2 regions of the Litoribrevibacter albus genome follow, and region 2 is predicted to be linked to the other one. Evidence: riboswitches for the same ligand, from Rfam matches in the RefSeq annotation. Region 2 holds a riboswitch; the other holds the start of a gene.
What was found. A riboswitch is a leader RNA that binds a small molecule or an ion and turns the genes downstream of it on or off. The one in region 2 is predicted to bind cobalamin.

Region 1 (7,837 bases), on a different contig from region 2:
TCACCACATCGACCTCAAACGCATCAAGCGTTTCTAATCGTTCTATAACGTCTAACGTTTTATCACCCGTCTTGGCTTCTAATCGCCATTCAATCTGATAATGAGCTTTTAAGCGCTCAATTAGCTGCCCTGACAAAGCCTGAGACTGACAATCAACCCCGACACCGGCTGCGGCAGAATCCCCCAAAATCAGAACACTCAATGGGTTGCCCTGCCCCAACACACCTGATCGCTCCCCTTTTGCTTCCGGAAGCTTTGGAGTAGTGAGACGAACGTAGATCCCTTGAGGTAATAGAATAGGTAAGAGAAGTAAGGTCGAAAGTGTATTTAGCATCCTGCATCACCCTTATCTGGCATTTAGACGGCGTCATTAAGACAGTGTCAGTAAGACAGCTAATCTACTCTATGATTGTTGTGATCCCATGAAAAACTCAACGATGGTCAACCCCTGAAAACCGGCTGCAATGATGATCGAGCCAATGAAAAGCGGCATAGCTACATAGGTAAAACGAAAGAACAACACGCCGCGCTTTTCGCCTAATGTGGCTCTCATAACTTTAAGACGTCCGTCCGTCTCTTTGTATTTAACGCTACGATACCCAAACACCAGAGCGATTAACCAACACACTGCACCTAGGGCAATAGTCATGAGATTCATACAAGATCCTTATCAACTGACAAAAGAACGGGAAAAGAAGTGTCGCATTATAGAGAATCGATTAGATGATAAAAACTAAAAAGCCGCTCTGTTACGAGCGGCTTTTGTTGGTGAGATCGATCAAAGAATGAAAAGTCGATACCACTATGGCTGATAAGTCACTGAAACCAGATAGGTTAGCTCTGGCTGATTGTAGCCACGGCTCACCTCATACTCCTTTTCAAAGAGGTTTTCGATCTTGGCCTGCCACTTCAATCCATCAATCACCTCGTAGCCAACACGAAGATCGACGGTAGCATAGCCGGGTAACTCAACCGTATTTGCCTGATCCACATAGGATTCATTTTCAGCTACAAAAGAAGCACCGGCAGAGAAACGGCCAAAATCACGATCCATCATAATCGACAAAGTTTGCGTCGGACGGTTAATTAATCGATTCCCCTTATATACGCCGTTGCGACTCTTTGCGCTTAGCAAAGATAAATCACCGCGAATAACCCAATCAAAAAAACGCGTATTGGCAGAAAACTCCATCCCCTGAATTCTCGCCTGATTCACGTTCTCAGGAATATAGAAAGGCTCTTCGGAGACGATCAAATCCTGAATGCGAGTGCGGAACCAGGTGATCGACCAGTTAACCGATTCTAAAACGCCATTGATGCCCAGTTCGAGCGTATCCGATTTCTCGGGCTTTAAGTCTGGGTTTCCTGAACAGCAGAAACCAAAGCCTGGATGGTATAGATAATTAAATGACGGAGCGACAAAAGCCGTGCCATAAGACGCCTTTAATCGAGTCTCGTTTTCGAAGCTGTAGCCCCAGCCTAATGAACCTGTGTGCTCAGACCCAAACTGCTCGTTATCATCATATCTATGGTTCAGCTCCAAATCATGCCCTGAAACATGCATTTGTACTTGAGTAAATACACCATGATTATTGCGCTCATTTTGAATAAAGTTCGAGGTGGTGTCTGAGTGATCATCCTGGAAGTCGTACCCCACAACAACACTCACGTCATCCGATGGCGTAAATTCATTGATCCAGGAAAATGAATCCCGTCTAGTTTCGAAGGACGACAGCCTTTTGAAGTTAGCAAAGGTATGTGACTTTTCCCAACTACGGCCAAGCTGAATGCTCGATGACCACCATTGAGTCATGTCGTTGTTCAAGCCAAATCCCAGTACACGTAAAGTATCTTTATTTTGCTGATTCGGATAGAAACCAAATGAATCATCAAATTCATTTTGAGTATGAGACTGCAAATAATTGAATGTCAGGTTCGTCTTACCAGACAGCTTAATGTCTGAATTGACCGTTAACGATGAATTTTCAAACGCGTCATCATCACTTTCGTAGTGCTTGTAAGCATCAATACCATCGGTGCCTTCATAACTATAGGTAGCATTCAGGGAAGCAGAATCGTTACGAACACCAAAACCTAATGCCACCTCTTGTGTATCATCCGATCCTGCCCCCACGCGAATAAACGGGCTAAATCCGGATTGGCTTTGCTTACGAGTAAAGATCTGGATCACACCGCCCGCAGCTTCTGAGCCATAGAGACTGGATCTTGGCCCTTTCACCACCTCTATTCGTTCAATCTGATCCACAGGGATATTTTGAAATGCCGTCGCACCATTATTTGCAGAGCCTACTTTTACACCATCAATCAAAAACAACGTATGAGTTGATGCAGTGCCACGAAGAAACAACGAACTTTGCTTCCCACGTCCTCCAGTGTTTTTGATCGTAACATTGGCAAAATCACGCAACAGCTCTTCAGTAGAACGCGCTTGAGAACGTTCAATATCTTCTCGTGTGATGATAGTAACGGACGACAACGTCTCATCGACAGACACGGCTGTACGGTTAGCTGTGACGACCATAGTGTTGGGTTGAGAATTTTCTATCGACTGACCATGGACGTTTGGATGCATCAACATAGCCGCAGCGAACATCGATGCGATTGCCGGAGATTTATTGGTTGAAGAAACGAACGTTTTAGAAACTAATACTTGAGAAAGCCTAGATTTAAATATCATTATCCTACCGCCTAACGTGCCCACCGCACGTATCAGTGAAAACACACAAGCCTCTTCATTGAAATGAAAAATCATGATCAAAATGAAAAGCGCATTGCGTCATGAGTAAATGCTTTCAGGCCGGTCTCCGGGCTTAGGAGTAAGATAGTTGTCCATCTACATTCAGCGCCTTCCCATGCATGTTCTAAAAACTTAAACACAGTGGCTAATTGCTGAACTTAACTCCATTACCGTTGCGGGGGCAGCGTTGGAATTTCGTGAAATATCATCTGATGTATTCATCAAACGTGATAACACAAGCACGCAACTTCCCGTTTAAAGACACGCTCTTAGTTACTGACATCAAAATTGTGAGCAATAAAATAAGGCACGCCTACCTAAAGCGAGGCGCGATTATCCTGATGACACCAGGTAACTTCAAGTGTTAAGGGAGGATTATTGATAAGCGTCGTTTTAACGGCGGGATAGTTGAGCTAAACAACCTGGGCAAATGCATCGAGTATCTATGTCTCGCTCAGCTAACTGCTCTTGGTAATTTTCAGGAAAGCTCTCAGAGACACACCAACAAGGTGTGGTTGACTCAAGATTGCTATCAGCTGGGTTATTGTCTTCACAGTTATTGTTTTTAGCTTTGATCTCTTCAGACTTTCCAGCTTTAGATTTCCCTGCTTTAGATAGCGGAGCAGCCATCTGACACTGGTTCGATTTACCACATAATGGACAAATTGAAGGATCAATTGTTTGTTCTTTTGAGGAGTGAGTCATAGACCACCAACATTCCAAGCCGTCATTCTAACCATTTTAGGTCTATACTCGATCTAACAAAAGAGTTGAGAGTGGACTGTATGACACCTAAACACATTAGATTTCTGTTTTCTTTCCTTCCGCTATTTTTCTTTCCAAATCCCTACATCTATGCAGATTTGTCGAACCCCACCGACGATATCATTGTGGAAGTAAGTGGAGCGATTACTGTCACAAATGCGGACGACATGGCAATCATTGACCGTGATGTGATCAATAACCTTCCTCGTAAAAGCATCACCACGAGCAGTCATATCACAGAAGTTCCAGTCACTTATAGCGGCCCACTGTTTACTGATTTACTGACACTGCTAGGCAGTAAAGGTCGCACTGTTGTTGTGATCGCCTGGGATGACTATCTGGCCGAAATCAGTGTTGATGATTTGGATAAGTACGGCGTCATTCTTGCTGACTCAGAAAACGGAAAACAACTCACGCTTTCTGATCGTGGGCCTCTGTATGTGGTCTTCCCTTTTTCTGACTTCCCCGAGATCAGAAACGACCTCTACTACAATAAGTCGGTATGGCAAATCAAAGCCATTGAGGTGAAATAGAGCAGTGAGTAATACAAAACAGCTACTGCTCGTAGTTAATATCATAGTCCTTGCCGTTGTTTTACTTGGTTCCGTGCTGTTTTCCATCCATCAACTTCAGAAGTTTGAGGAATTAAACGACGGCCCGTTTCTGGCCATCATCAGTAACAACCTTGGGGTCAAAACCAAGTTGATGTCATTACAATTAGCCAGTCAGCGATATCTCACAACCCCCAACAAGAAAAACTTTAAAAATCTCAATAGGCAACTGAAAGTCATTAAAGGCAGTATCAACAATGATCTTAAAAGTGATGTAACACGGAAATTTCATCACCAACATGGTGACATATCCAAGCTCATAGAATTTCAGGAATACCTTGATCAACTTAGTTTCTTTGCTCCCAAGCACGAGCATGACCTACTCAATGCTAAAGAGTTTGATTCCCACCTGAACAAAGCCTATCAGCATTGGAACCGTTACAGCAGGCAGGTAATCCACGCGTCCCAAGAACAAAGCTTAATGATGCATAACTATTGGAATAAAAGCCTCTCTAATCAAATATTTCTGCTCGGTTTTATTGGAGCAATATCCCTTATTGTACTGATCGTCATTTCAAGACAACTGATCATTCAACGTAGAATGAGTCATGCCTTAGAGAAACAAAAAGATGAGTTGACCATTGCTCGAAATGCAGCAGAAGAGTCCACCAGAGCCAAGAGCCGTTTCTTATCAAACATGTCACATGAAATCAGGACACCGTTAAACGGCATCATAGGTCTGACCAACCTTGCCCGTCACAAGGCAGACACCCCTGAAGTTCAAGGCTATTTAGAAAAGGTGATTCTCTCCAGTGACGCCCTACTTCATGTCATCAACGATATTTTGGATGTCAGTAAAATTGAATCCGGAAAATTTGAATTAGAGATTGCGCAGGTAGATCTGGCCGATGTATTTGAGAGACTTTCAGCAACCATGGGGACGAATGCCCGAGACAAGAATCTGAATTTCTACATTTTGATTGAACCCAATGTACCTGCTTATATCCAAGGTGATCCAGCCAGACTCCAACAAATCTTAACTAACTTAATATCCAACGCCATCAAGTTTACTAGTGAAGGCTATATCCAACTTAAGGTCACTTACAACTCAACAGGCTTTCTGGAAATGGAAGTGTCAGATACCGGCATTGGCATTCCCGACGAAATTGCCGCAAATCTCTTCGAAGAATTCACCCAAGCGGATGCCTCCACTACAAGAAGGTTTGGAGGAACAGGTCTTGGCCTTTCCATTGTAAAAAGCTTAACAGAGCTTATGGGGGGCGAGGTTCATATCAGAACAGAACGAGATGTAGGAACCGCCTTCAGTGTCATCTTACCCGTTCAATCTCAGGATCAAGTGACTAAGACGATCACTGAATCAACCAATGTTGCCAGAAAGAAAAAAGTACACTGGATCAAGCTTGCTCACCCTGCTTGTAGTGTTCCCTTTGCGAATTCAATCAAGATAACGAATACAGGCGATCTAAGTGAATCAGAGAAATCAGCCACCCCAGAGTTAGAACACATGCTTCAAGCATGCGGTATTAACTGCTTTCCTGCTGAAATATCTGACTCCTTGTTGATTGAACTCCCCCCTGAAATGGAAGCAAGTACCATCAATGATGTGTCCTCACTCCTGAACAAGCACAAAGATAAAACCATCTACATCGTTGGCTACCCGGACCAATTACTTGAATTGCATGATCACTTTACCCAACCATTTGTTGGGATCGAAGCGCCCCTAAACACTATTCGAATTGTAAATGCGTTGGCAGATGAACAAGGGCAAAAATCCAGTGCCTCTTCACAATTAACACAGCAAGACTTCCATGGGAAACATGTATTATTGGTGGAAGACAGTGCTATCAACCAACTGATCGCGTTAGAAATGCTGAGCATTTTTGGCGTCCAAGTAACAACCTCAGACAACGGAGCCATTGCCGTCGATAAAGCGAATACAGAAGTATTTGATTTGATATTGATGGACATCCAAATGCCAGAAATGGATGGTATGAAAGCCACAGAGCTGATTCGTCAAAGCGGGCTTAACCAAAAAACGCCGATCATTGCGCTAACGGCTAACGTGATGAGTGAAGACATCAAACGGTATAGAGAAATCGGAATGGACAGCCACCTGCCCAAACCGTTTAAACCTGACGAGCTGATCGAAACGCTGAAGACGTTTCTAACCTAGTCAGAAAATGAGATTGTTAAGATCGCTCAATTAACCAATCAGCAACTTGCGGCCAAATCTCAGTGGTAGATTTGCTGCCGGAAAGAATCCCCATGTGACCGCCTTTCACTTCCTGGTGGAAGGTGTCTTCACTGGATGCGTGATCAAAGAGTTTTAAACCACAATCGGTTGTTACAATCGGATCATGCTTTCCTGTAATTAAACAAAGATTCGCTCTAACATCACTGTAGTTCACACGAAGATTGCGTAGTGGTAACTCACCTTTCGCCATGATGTTGTCGGTCCATAGGAACTGAATAACATCCTGAATAACCGCACCGGGATACGCCACCATATCATCCAAGAAAGCACCATTGGTGGCATGCGAGATGATGTACTCTTCGTCATGCAAATTCTTTAACAAATCCAGATACCCCTGAATACTACCCACAGGATTAGTCAGCTTAAATGCCATTGAATTCGCCCAACCCGGTGAACGCCACCAGCGCTGTTTGGTGTTATGTACTCGCCAGCCAGTTCGTTTTTCTAACCAGCGTAGATTGCGTGAAATACGTTGATACTGGACACCTAATTCACCATTAGCATGGTAATCACACGGCGCACCGATCAAGGCCACGTTCTTGATGTCCTTATCCAGTGCTGAGTACGCCGCACTGAACATGCCACCAAAGCTCCAACCATGTAACGAAAGCGTCTGCTTACCGCTGTGTTCACGAACTTTTGCCATCATCTCAGGCATCAAGTCAGCAATATAGGTTTCGATGGAAAAGTGGTTTTGTCTCCAACCTGGTCTTCCCCAATCCACAAGGTACAACTCAAACCCTCTGGCGCGTAAATACTTAACCAGGCTACGTTTCGGAAAGAGATCGTAGATGTACATATTTACGGCCAATGGTGACACTAATACCAATGGTGTCGGCAAAGATTTTTTAGCCACCTCAACGGTAAACTCACCACCCTGACCGTCTTCTACCTGAATAGAATCACACTCCAATGGCGGGTAATAACGCAAAGTGACGATGTCTTTTTGATGCACCACTTCAAAAGGTGTCTTTTCTGCCTGAACCAACGTATCCGCATTAAAAAAACGTTGCTTCGCATTCTCTTTCGTTTGCTGATAAAGACCGATCACTTCAGAGGGCTTTTTGATGCTACTTTGGAGTGTTTTTTTGATATTACGGTTAAAGATTCGTCTCGCAATTTGCTGCATTGTACTTCCTAACACCTATCGAAAGGTCACTGCCGAGTCGGCATACTTACATTTCGTTACATTAAAAAATAGCCAAGCAGTGTAGTGCTTTTTGCAGCTCAGGTCATTGTTTCTCGGAGTAAATTCCTCTGAAAGCCAGATAAGACATAAAAAAACCGCGAGATACGCGGTTTTGTCGAAATCCAAAATGAGACATGAGATCAAATAATTATGGCTGTTTGTCGTAGACTGCCACTCCTTTGGGTATTTCGAACCAATCTTGTTTCTCACTCACCCACACATGAGCCGTTGGGTTTATGATACTGGTATCCGTCAGATTAGAGGGCTTGAGTTTGATGGTCTCCGGCTGTTTTGGATCA
Region 2 (7,837 bases):
CTTTAGGGATGTATGGAAGGCGGAAGCTGATAACGTTAAAGCCTTTTATTCCGACCCTGAGAGTAACCCGCATGGCGGGGAATCTGTTGCACAAATGACGGATCGGGTGATGGCGGCTTGGGCTGAGATCTTACAACGCCATCGGGGAAAACGTATTTTATTGGTGAATCACGGCGGAATCATGCGCGTGCTTCTGTCCGAGCTGCTATCGATTCCAATGACATCGGTCTCTAAGATGAATGTGCCCTATGGTTGTTTAACTCGCTTCTCTGTGTTCTTTGATGAGAAAGTGTCTAATAAGGCAGTATCTAATGAGGCTGTATCTAATGAGAAAGCATCTGATGGCAAAGAGAATGAGCAGTATCATCCGATGATGGAGTTTCATAACAAAGCTGGATGAAACGCTTGCTGAACGCTCTTTCTTACCTTTGAACCATCCTATGGAATTAAAACGAAAAGGACAGATATGAACCTAAAATCTTTCTGGGTTGCCCTTCAATTCTTCACGTTATTGCCTACCCCAAACCTTAAAAACGTCGAGAACAAAGATTTGGCGGACTCGGTGCTGTGGTATCCACTGGTTGGCGCTGTGATTGGTGCGCTTTTGTGGGTCTTAGCGGCGTTGCTGATGCCTTGGTTTTCCTCGTTAGTGGTTGCAGGAATTGTACTCCTTGTTTGGGTAGCGATAACTGGTGCTCTGCATTTGGATGGCCTCGCTGATTGTGCCGATGCCTGGATGGGCGGTTTTGGTTCAAAGGAACGCACTTTGGAAATCATGAAGGACCCGGTCAGTGGGCCTATCGCGGTGTGTGTGTTAATCACTTGCTTATTACTCAAGTTTGCGTTGATTGAGTCCTTACTGAGCAGCAGCCTGGCGTGTGGTCTGATGGTCGTGCCTGTGATTGGCCGAATGTCGGCTGTATTACTGTTGTTAACCACCAAATACGTGAGGGAAGGCGGTTTGGGTGAGGCTTTGAGTCAGGAGCTGGATGCATCCAAAGCCTGGGGCATTCTAATTGTATTGGCGTTGGTGACGCTGGTGCTGCAACCTGTCCTGGCACTGTGTTTGTTCACTGTGTCGCTGGCTGTGTTCTTGGGCTGGCGACAGCGAATGATTCAGCGTATCGAAGGCTGCACCGGTGACACCCTTGGTGCCATGATTGAGCTGGTGGAGTTGGCTGCGTTGTTTGGTCTTGCGCTCTTTATTGGCGTTAACATTGGCCTGAACGGGTAAGAGCAGGCCAATTGTTATGACCGATACCATGAGTGATGTTTTGATCGATCATCTCTTTTCGATGTTTGTGGACAGTTTAAAACCAGACTTTCAACAGCGTATTCTTAATGATCCCGAGCCTGATAGAGAGTTTGATGACATTATGATCGACGATGGTCGGTTTTGCTTTACCCTGAATGGCCTTCATCGTTTGGTTCAAACGGTCTATCCCATCGACTATTACGCTTTTCAACAGCGTTTATACGCCAGCAATCTCAATGAACGACTCGCAGAGATGGGGTTGTCTGTGGTTATGCATCAATCCACCGGGAAAGTCGCCAGTAATTGGTATCGATTAGAAGAGCTTTAGTGTCTCCCGTCGCGTCTAGCTTTCACTCGTCATATACATTACTATGCTTGCTGTTCAGGTGCCTGATGTGTCCATCATGTTTAATCGATTGATGCAGAAGGATAATCGGGAAGTATGGTAAGTACAGAGAGAACATTGCAGTACTGACTCCATCGCTGCCCCCGCAACGGTAAAAGAGTTGTTTAGCTAACCACTGGTTTGATCAAAACCGGGAAGGGATAAACAGGTAAAGTTCGAATTTTTGAACTACTCTTAGAGCCCGGAGACCGGCCTGACAAGTCCTTATAATAACCATTGCACGGTGGGTGCAGGAGAAGAAAATGACCACTCAAGTTTCAAGTGCTCAGCACGCGAAAACACACGTTAAAGTTTCATCATTAGCACAGACTGCCGCTGCCATTATTTTTGGTGCCGTGGTTGTATTCGCGGTAGGTTTCTTACCAATGGATGCAGCGCACAACGCAGCGCACGATACTCGTCACGCGATGGCCTTTCCTTGCCATTAAAAGTTTGCCACTAGTGACTTTCTAGTTGGTGCTTTGCCTATTCGTACTTTGTTTACTAGTGCTTGGTCTATTAGAACTTGGTCTATTAGAACTTGGTCTATTAGAACTTTGTTTATTAGAGCCTAGCCTATTACATATGTGCGGTTAGTTCATCGCCACTGATTTTCCACAGTCTAAAAACTCGCAGTTGAATGAACCTGATCCGGTCGGATTGGGCTTTTGTGCGTTCTAAATACTCGTTATGGAAGAGCTTTAACCTATGTTATTTCGTCGAATCATATTAAATGCCTTGCTGGTCGGCATCGTTGCCAGTTTTGTATTCAGTCTCCTTCAAGTTTATGTTGTTAATCCTATTATCTTCGCTTCTGAAACCTATGAAGTGGCTGAAGAACCTGCCCCTGTGGCTGACCATCATCATGGTGAGGAAGCCGGTCATGCCCATTCTCATGATGAAGAAGCCTGGGCTCCGGAAGATGGCATTGAGCGAACAGCCTACACCATGTCAGCCAATATCTTTGCGGGCATCGGTTACGCGGCAATCTTACTGGCTGTCATGAGTCAGTTGTCTTTGCAGGGTCTTACTCGTGTGAATCTTTTGAAAGGGATTGCTTGGGGGATTGGTGGTTTCATCGTGTTCTTCGGTGCGCCGGCCATTGGTATTCCGCCTGAAATTCCTGGTATTGAGGCGGCTCCGGTTGAGCACCGACAAGCATGGTGGATGCTAACCGCAGCTGCAGTAGCCATTGGGTTATTGGTATTGGTCTATGCACCGTTGAAGTTCAAAGCACTGGGTGTGGTTGCGATCAGCTTACCCTATCTTGTTTCTGCTCCACATCCTGACGGCCCGGCGTTTTCTCATCCTGATCCGGCAGCGATTGTTGCGTTAACGGATCTACATCAACAATTTATTGTTACTACCTCAGTTTCGAACTTGCTGTTTTGGTTGGTGATGGGTGTAATGAGTGCTTGGGTATTGAACCGTTGGGTGCTGACACCAAACGTACTGAAAGGCCTAGGTCAGGATGAAACCGCAAACGCTTAAGTTTCCTTTTACCGCAGTATCAGGGCAGGCTTCTTTCAAGCTTGCTTTGATTCTTGCTGCGATCAACCCCGCTCTTGGCGGGGTGTTAATTAGTGGCCCTCGTGGGTCTGCTAAATCTACGTTAGCTCGTGGGCTGGCGGATGTTATGCCAGCGTCGGCAAATAAACCTCATGAATTTGTTACGCTTCCGCTGGGTGCCAGTGAAGAAATGCTTGTGGGCACGTTAGATCTACAGAAGGTCTTGGCCGACCAATCGGTGTCGTTTCAGCCAGGTTTATTAGCCAAAGCCGATGGCGGTGTCTTGTATGTGGATGAAGTAAATCTTCTGTCAGATAACCTTGTGGATTTGCTGCTCGATGTCTCGGCCAGTGGTGTTAATGTGGTAGAGCGCGATGGTGTCAGCCACAGTCATTCCGCCGAGTTTATTTTGTTGGGTACGATGAACCCGGATGAGGGGGAATTGCGTCCTCAACTACTGGATCGTTTTGGTTTGTCCGTTGAGTTATCCAATCAATACAGTGTGGAAGAACGTGTCGAGATTGTGCGTTTACGTGAAGCCTTTGATCGAAACCCTGAGGTGTTTGTTCAGGACTACCAAAAAGCGCAAGCCACATTAACCGAGAGCATTCAAACCGCCAGAACTCTACTGAATCAGGTGCAATGTGCTGATGAGTTACGCATTTTGATCGCTGAGAAATGCGTTGAGGCACATGTGGATGGTATGCGTGGTGACATTGTTTGGTATCGTGCCGCTGTGGCGCATGCAGCATGGCATCGGCGAGATCAGGTAACGGAAGAGGATATTCTGGCCGTTGAAGAGTTGGTGTTGGCGCATCGTCGTCAGAACAGTAGCAATTCATCGAATCCACCACATTTTCCGAACTCTAATTCACAAAGACCAGAGTCTTCTGATACGCCTTCAAGAACGCCATTTTCGCGGCCTCAGGAATCAAAGAATCAACAAACCAAAGAGGGTTCCGAAGGGGATTGGGGCAGTATGTCTTCCACGGCTCAAGAACAACAGACTGTGGAAGCTTCCTGGCAACTCAATCCCTTGAATAAGAAAGCAGAGAAACGTTCTGCGAAACAATCATCTTTGGGAAAGCCTCAAACCCTTAGTTCCGGTCGTCAGAAAGGCATCGGGAGTAAGGGTGTGTATGCCTCGAAAACAGACGATAGCAAAGTTCATTGGTTCGGTTCTATGGTTAAGAACGCAGGCCAGATACCGCTGAAAGAACTGGTATTTCGAAAGAAACGAGAAAGTCAGCCCGTGTTGCATTTGGTGTTGTTGGATACGTCGGCGTCGATTCTCCAACATCAGAACTTTGCCAAGGCCAAATCTTTGGTCAGTGCCATTGCCAATCAAGCCTATCTGGCTCGTGAACAAATGACCTTAATGGGCTTTGGTAATCAAAAAGTAGAGACGTTACTGCCGAAGAAGCGTGCGCCAAAGTCACTCATTACCTTGTTGAATACTATTCCAGCAGCAGGAGGTACGCCGCTGCGAGAGATGCTTCAACAAGCCAAAGCTTTCCAGCAGCAACAAGTGACACAAATACCGAATTTACTCATAAAGACGTACCTCATTACCGACGGTCGAACCAGCCAAGCTTTTGATGATTTGGATTTACTTGGGCAGGTTACGGTTGTTGATACTGAAGACAGTCAGGTCAAACGTGGCAAAGCACTTCACATTGCCCAATCCTTGGTTGCGGAGTATTTCAAATTAACGGATCTTTCGTTGCCTGAATTCACTTCACCGTCTTCTCACACTTTAAAGGTCTAGGATCATGTCTCAAGAAAACACGCAAACTACTGAACAAGTGTCATCGACGGATCAGGAAAAACACCAAACACGCATGGCCTCCAAGAAAGCCGTGGTCGATGCGCGTATTGCCAAAGCTACCGAAGAGCGTGGCGTACTAATTTTGATGCGTGGTAACGGCAAAGGGAAGAGCAGCTCTGCGTTGGGTACTATGGCCCGATCTGCCGGACACGGTATGAAGTGCGCGGTTATTCAGTTTATTAAAGGCCGTCGTGAAACAGGCGAGTATAAATTCTTCAAAGATCATCCATTAGTGGATTGGCATGTAATGGGTCACGGCTTTACCTGGGAAACTCAAGACAAAACCCAGGACATCGAAGCCGCGAAAAAAGCCTGGGCATTGGCGGAAGAACTTCTGCAAGACGAAAGTTACGACATGCTGGTGTTTGATGAACTGAGCTACATGTTCAAGTACAAATACCTGGAAGTAGAACCTGCGGTGAAAGCTTTGCAGAATCGCCCTAAGCATCAGAATGTAATCATCACTGGTCGTACAATGGCGACGGGTCTTCAAGAAATTGCTGACACCATTTCAACCATTCAAGATGACAAACATGCCTTCCGTTTAGGTGTGAAAGCACAAGCCGGGATTGAGTTTTAAGCATGACAAATCTCATGAATATAGCGTTAGTTGCCGACCAACCTGAGACCGCATCTTGCCCAGCGCTGTTTTTAGCCGCACCTGCGTCAGGGCAGGGGAAAACCACGGTTTCAGCGGCCTTAGCGAGAATGTTGAAACGCCAAGGCAAAGTGGTTCGCGTCTTTAAAACCGGGCCGGATTACCTCGACCCGCAGATTCTTCATCAAGCGTCTGGTGAACCGGTTGAGCAGTTGGATATGTGGATGGCGGGTGAAGCCTACTGTCAGACTAAGTTGTTTGAAGCCGCTCGTGATGCTGATCTGATTTTGATTGAAGGCGCGATGGGGCTGTTCGATGGTGAGCCTTCCAGCGCCGATTTAGCAGCTCGCTTTGGTGTCCCTATTGCCTTGGTGATGGATGTCAAAGGCATGGCGCAAACTGCGGCTGCGGTAGCGACAGGCTTGGTGAATTTTCGGGATGATGTTCAGTTCGCCGGTTTAATTGCCAACAACTGTGGCTCGGAACGTCATCGCCAACTGATCGAAGATGCCTTGCCAGAGAACCTTCCGCTACTCGCGCATCTGGCACGTTCGGAAGACGTGGCCTTACCGGAGCGTCATCTGGGGTTGGTGCAAGCGTCTGAAGTAACCGACGAATTAGAAATACGTTTAAACAATGGTGCCGATTGGTTGGAACAGGCAGGCTTGGCTGATTTGTTAGCGCGTGTTCCGTCAGTAGATTTCCATATGGCAGAAATGTCTGATGTGCCTGAACTGTTAAAAGGCCAGCGCATCGCCATCGCCAAAGACGAAGCCTTCAGTTTTATCTACGATGCCAATTTACGTTTGCTGGAAGAGATGGGCGCGGAGTTAAGTTTCTTCTCCCCGATTCATTCTAATGTTTTACCAGAGGCTGACGCACTGTGGTTGCCCGGGGGTTATCCGGAATTACATGCTGAAAAGATGGCTCAGAACCAGCCGATGATCGAGCAAATACAAACTTTTCATCAATCCGGTAAAGCGATTTTGGCCGAGTGTGGTGGTTTCTTGTATTGTTTGGAAACACTGACCGATTTGGATGAACAGCAATACCCTATGCTGGGTATTCTTACCGGACATGGTGCTATGCGTGGCAAACGTGGGTGTCAGGGCATGCAAACGGCTCCGTTACCGGAAGGAGAAATTCGAGCCCATGCTCATCATAGATCGCGCAGTGCAGATACGGATGAACCGATTGCTCATGGCCGTCGTCAACGACACCCGGCACCGGGCGAAGCCATCTATCGAAGCAAGCATTTAACGGCGAGTTATCTCCATTTGTTTTTCCCATCGAACCCCGAGGCGGTGGCGAAACTCTTCAAGCCTGAATAATCTGTTGAGACAACCCCTTTGAGACGCTAATTCATGTGGCCAGAAAGCAGTGAACAAGCCAAACCGCTCCGCACGGGCCTGACCACAGGTTCATGTGCGACTGCGTGTAGTTTGGCGGCCGCTCGTTGCTTGTTTTCTACTGCGGATCGGGCAAACGAGTTGTTGGAGTCTGTTTCTATTACGTTACCCACCAAGCGTTCTCAGGCACCCAAAGAAGTCAGTTTGTCGGTATCGGTTGAGGTCTTGTCAGAGCATTCGGCAAAAGCCAGCACCATTAAAGATGCGGGTGATGACCCGGATGTCACTCACGGTGCGACCATCTTTGTGGAAGTGACGTTGACCCAAACACCGGGAATTCACTTTAAAGCCGCGAAAGGTGTAGGCACGGTGACCCGTGAAGGCTTGGCACTAGCGGTGGGCGAGCCGGCGATTAACCCTGTGCCGCGACAAATGATTACCAATCACCTTACAAAATTGGCTCAGTTCCATGATTACCAAGGCGGCTTTGAAGTCGCCGTTGGCGTGGAAAATGGTGAGGTCATTGCCCAGAAAACCATGAACCCGAAATTGGGGATTCTAGGTGGATTGTCGATCTTGGGAACAACGGGAATTGTCCGGCCTTTTTCCTGTTCCGCCTGGATCGCTTCGATTCATCAAGGCATTGATGTGGCGATTGCCAATGGCGTTGATCACATTGCGGCCACTACCGGCAACAGCAGTGAACAGGCTATTAAAGCCCAGTACGATTTGAGTGAAATGTCGCTGATAGAGATGGGCGATTTTGCCGGAGCGGTGCTTAAATACCTTAAACAACTGAATCAGACTCAAGCTGAAAAGCTGACGCAAGTTACCATTTGCGGGGGCTTTGGCAAGATCAGCAAACTCGCTAATGGCCACATGGATTTGAACTCCCGCGTGTCGTCCATCGACT

Region 1: another riboswitch for cobalamin. It lies ahead of QQL66_RS10395 (TonB-dependent receptor domain-containing protein); the one in region 2 lies ahead of QQL66_RS02095 (CbtB domain-containing protein).

The regions. Positions count from the first base shown of each region.
Region 1 is NZ_BSNM01000014.1:39,540-47,376, reverse strand. Features, by position in the region: gene QQL66_RS10405 (SGNH/GDSL hydrolase family protein) at 1-334, opposite strand, end outside; gene QQL66_RS10400 (hypothetical protein) at 404-658, opposite strand; gene QQL66_RS10395 (TonB-dependent receptor domain-containing protein) at 803-2,698, opposite strand; cobalamin riboswitch at 2,800-3,058, opposite strand; gene QQL66_RS10390 (cysteine-rich CWC family protein) at 3,152-3,463, opposite strand; gene QQL66_RS10385 (putative pterin-binding protein) at 3,544-4,056, shown strand; gene QQL66_RS10380 (ATP-binding protein) at 4,061-6,268, shown strand; gene QQL66_RS10375 (alpha/beta fold hydrolase) at 6,285-7,478, opposite strand; gene QQL66_RS10370 (GFA family protein) at 7,687-7,837, opposite strand, start outside.
Region 2 is NZ_BSNM01000003.1:78,837-86,673, forward strand. Features, by position in the region: gene QQL66_RS02080 (histidine phosphatase family protein) at 1-400, shown strand, start outside; gene QQL66_RS02085 (adenosylcobinamide-GDP ribazoletransferase) at 467-1,234, shown strand; gene QQL66_RS02090 (hypothetical protein) at 1,251-1,583, shown strand; cobalamin riboswitch at 1,623-1,872, shown strand; gene QQL66_RS02095 (CbtB domain-containing protein) at 1,904-2,089, shown strand; gene QQL66_RS02100 (CbtA family protein) at 2,349-3,131, shown strand; gene QQL66_RS02105 (AAA family ATPase) at 3,112-4,917, shown strand; gene cobO (cob(I)yrinic acid a,c-diamide adenosyltransferase) at 4,922-5,557, shown strand; gene QQL66_RS02115 (cobyrinic acid a,c-diamide synthase CobB) at 5,572-6,906, shown strand; gene QQL66_RS02120 (cobalt-precorrin-5B (C(1))-methyltransferase) at 6,940-7,837, shown strand, end outside.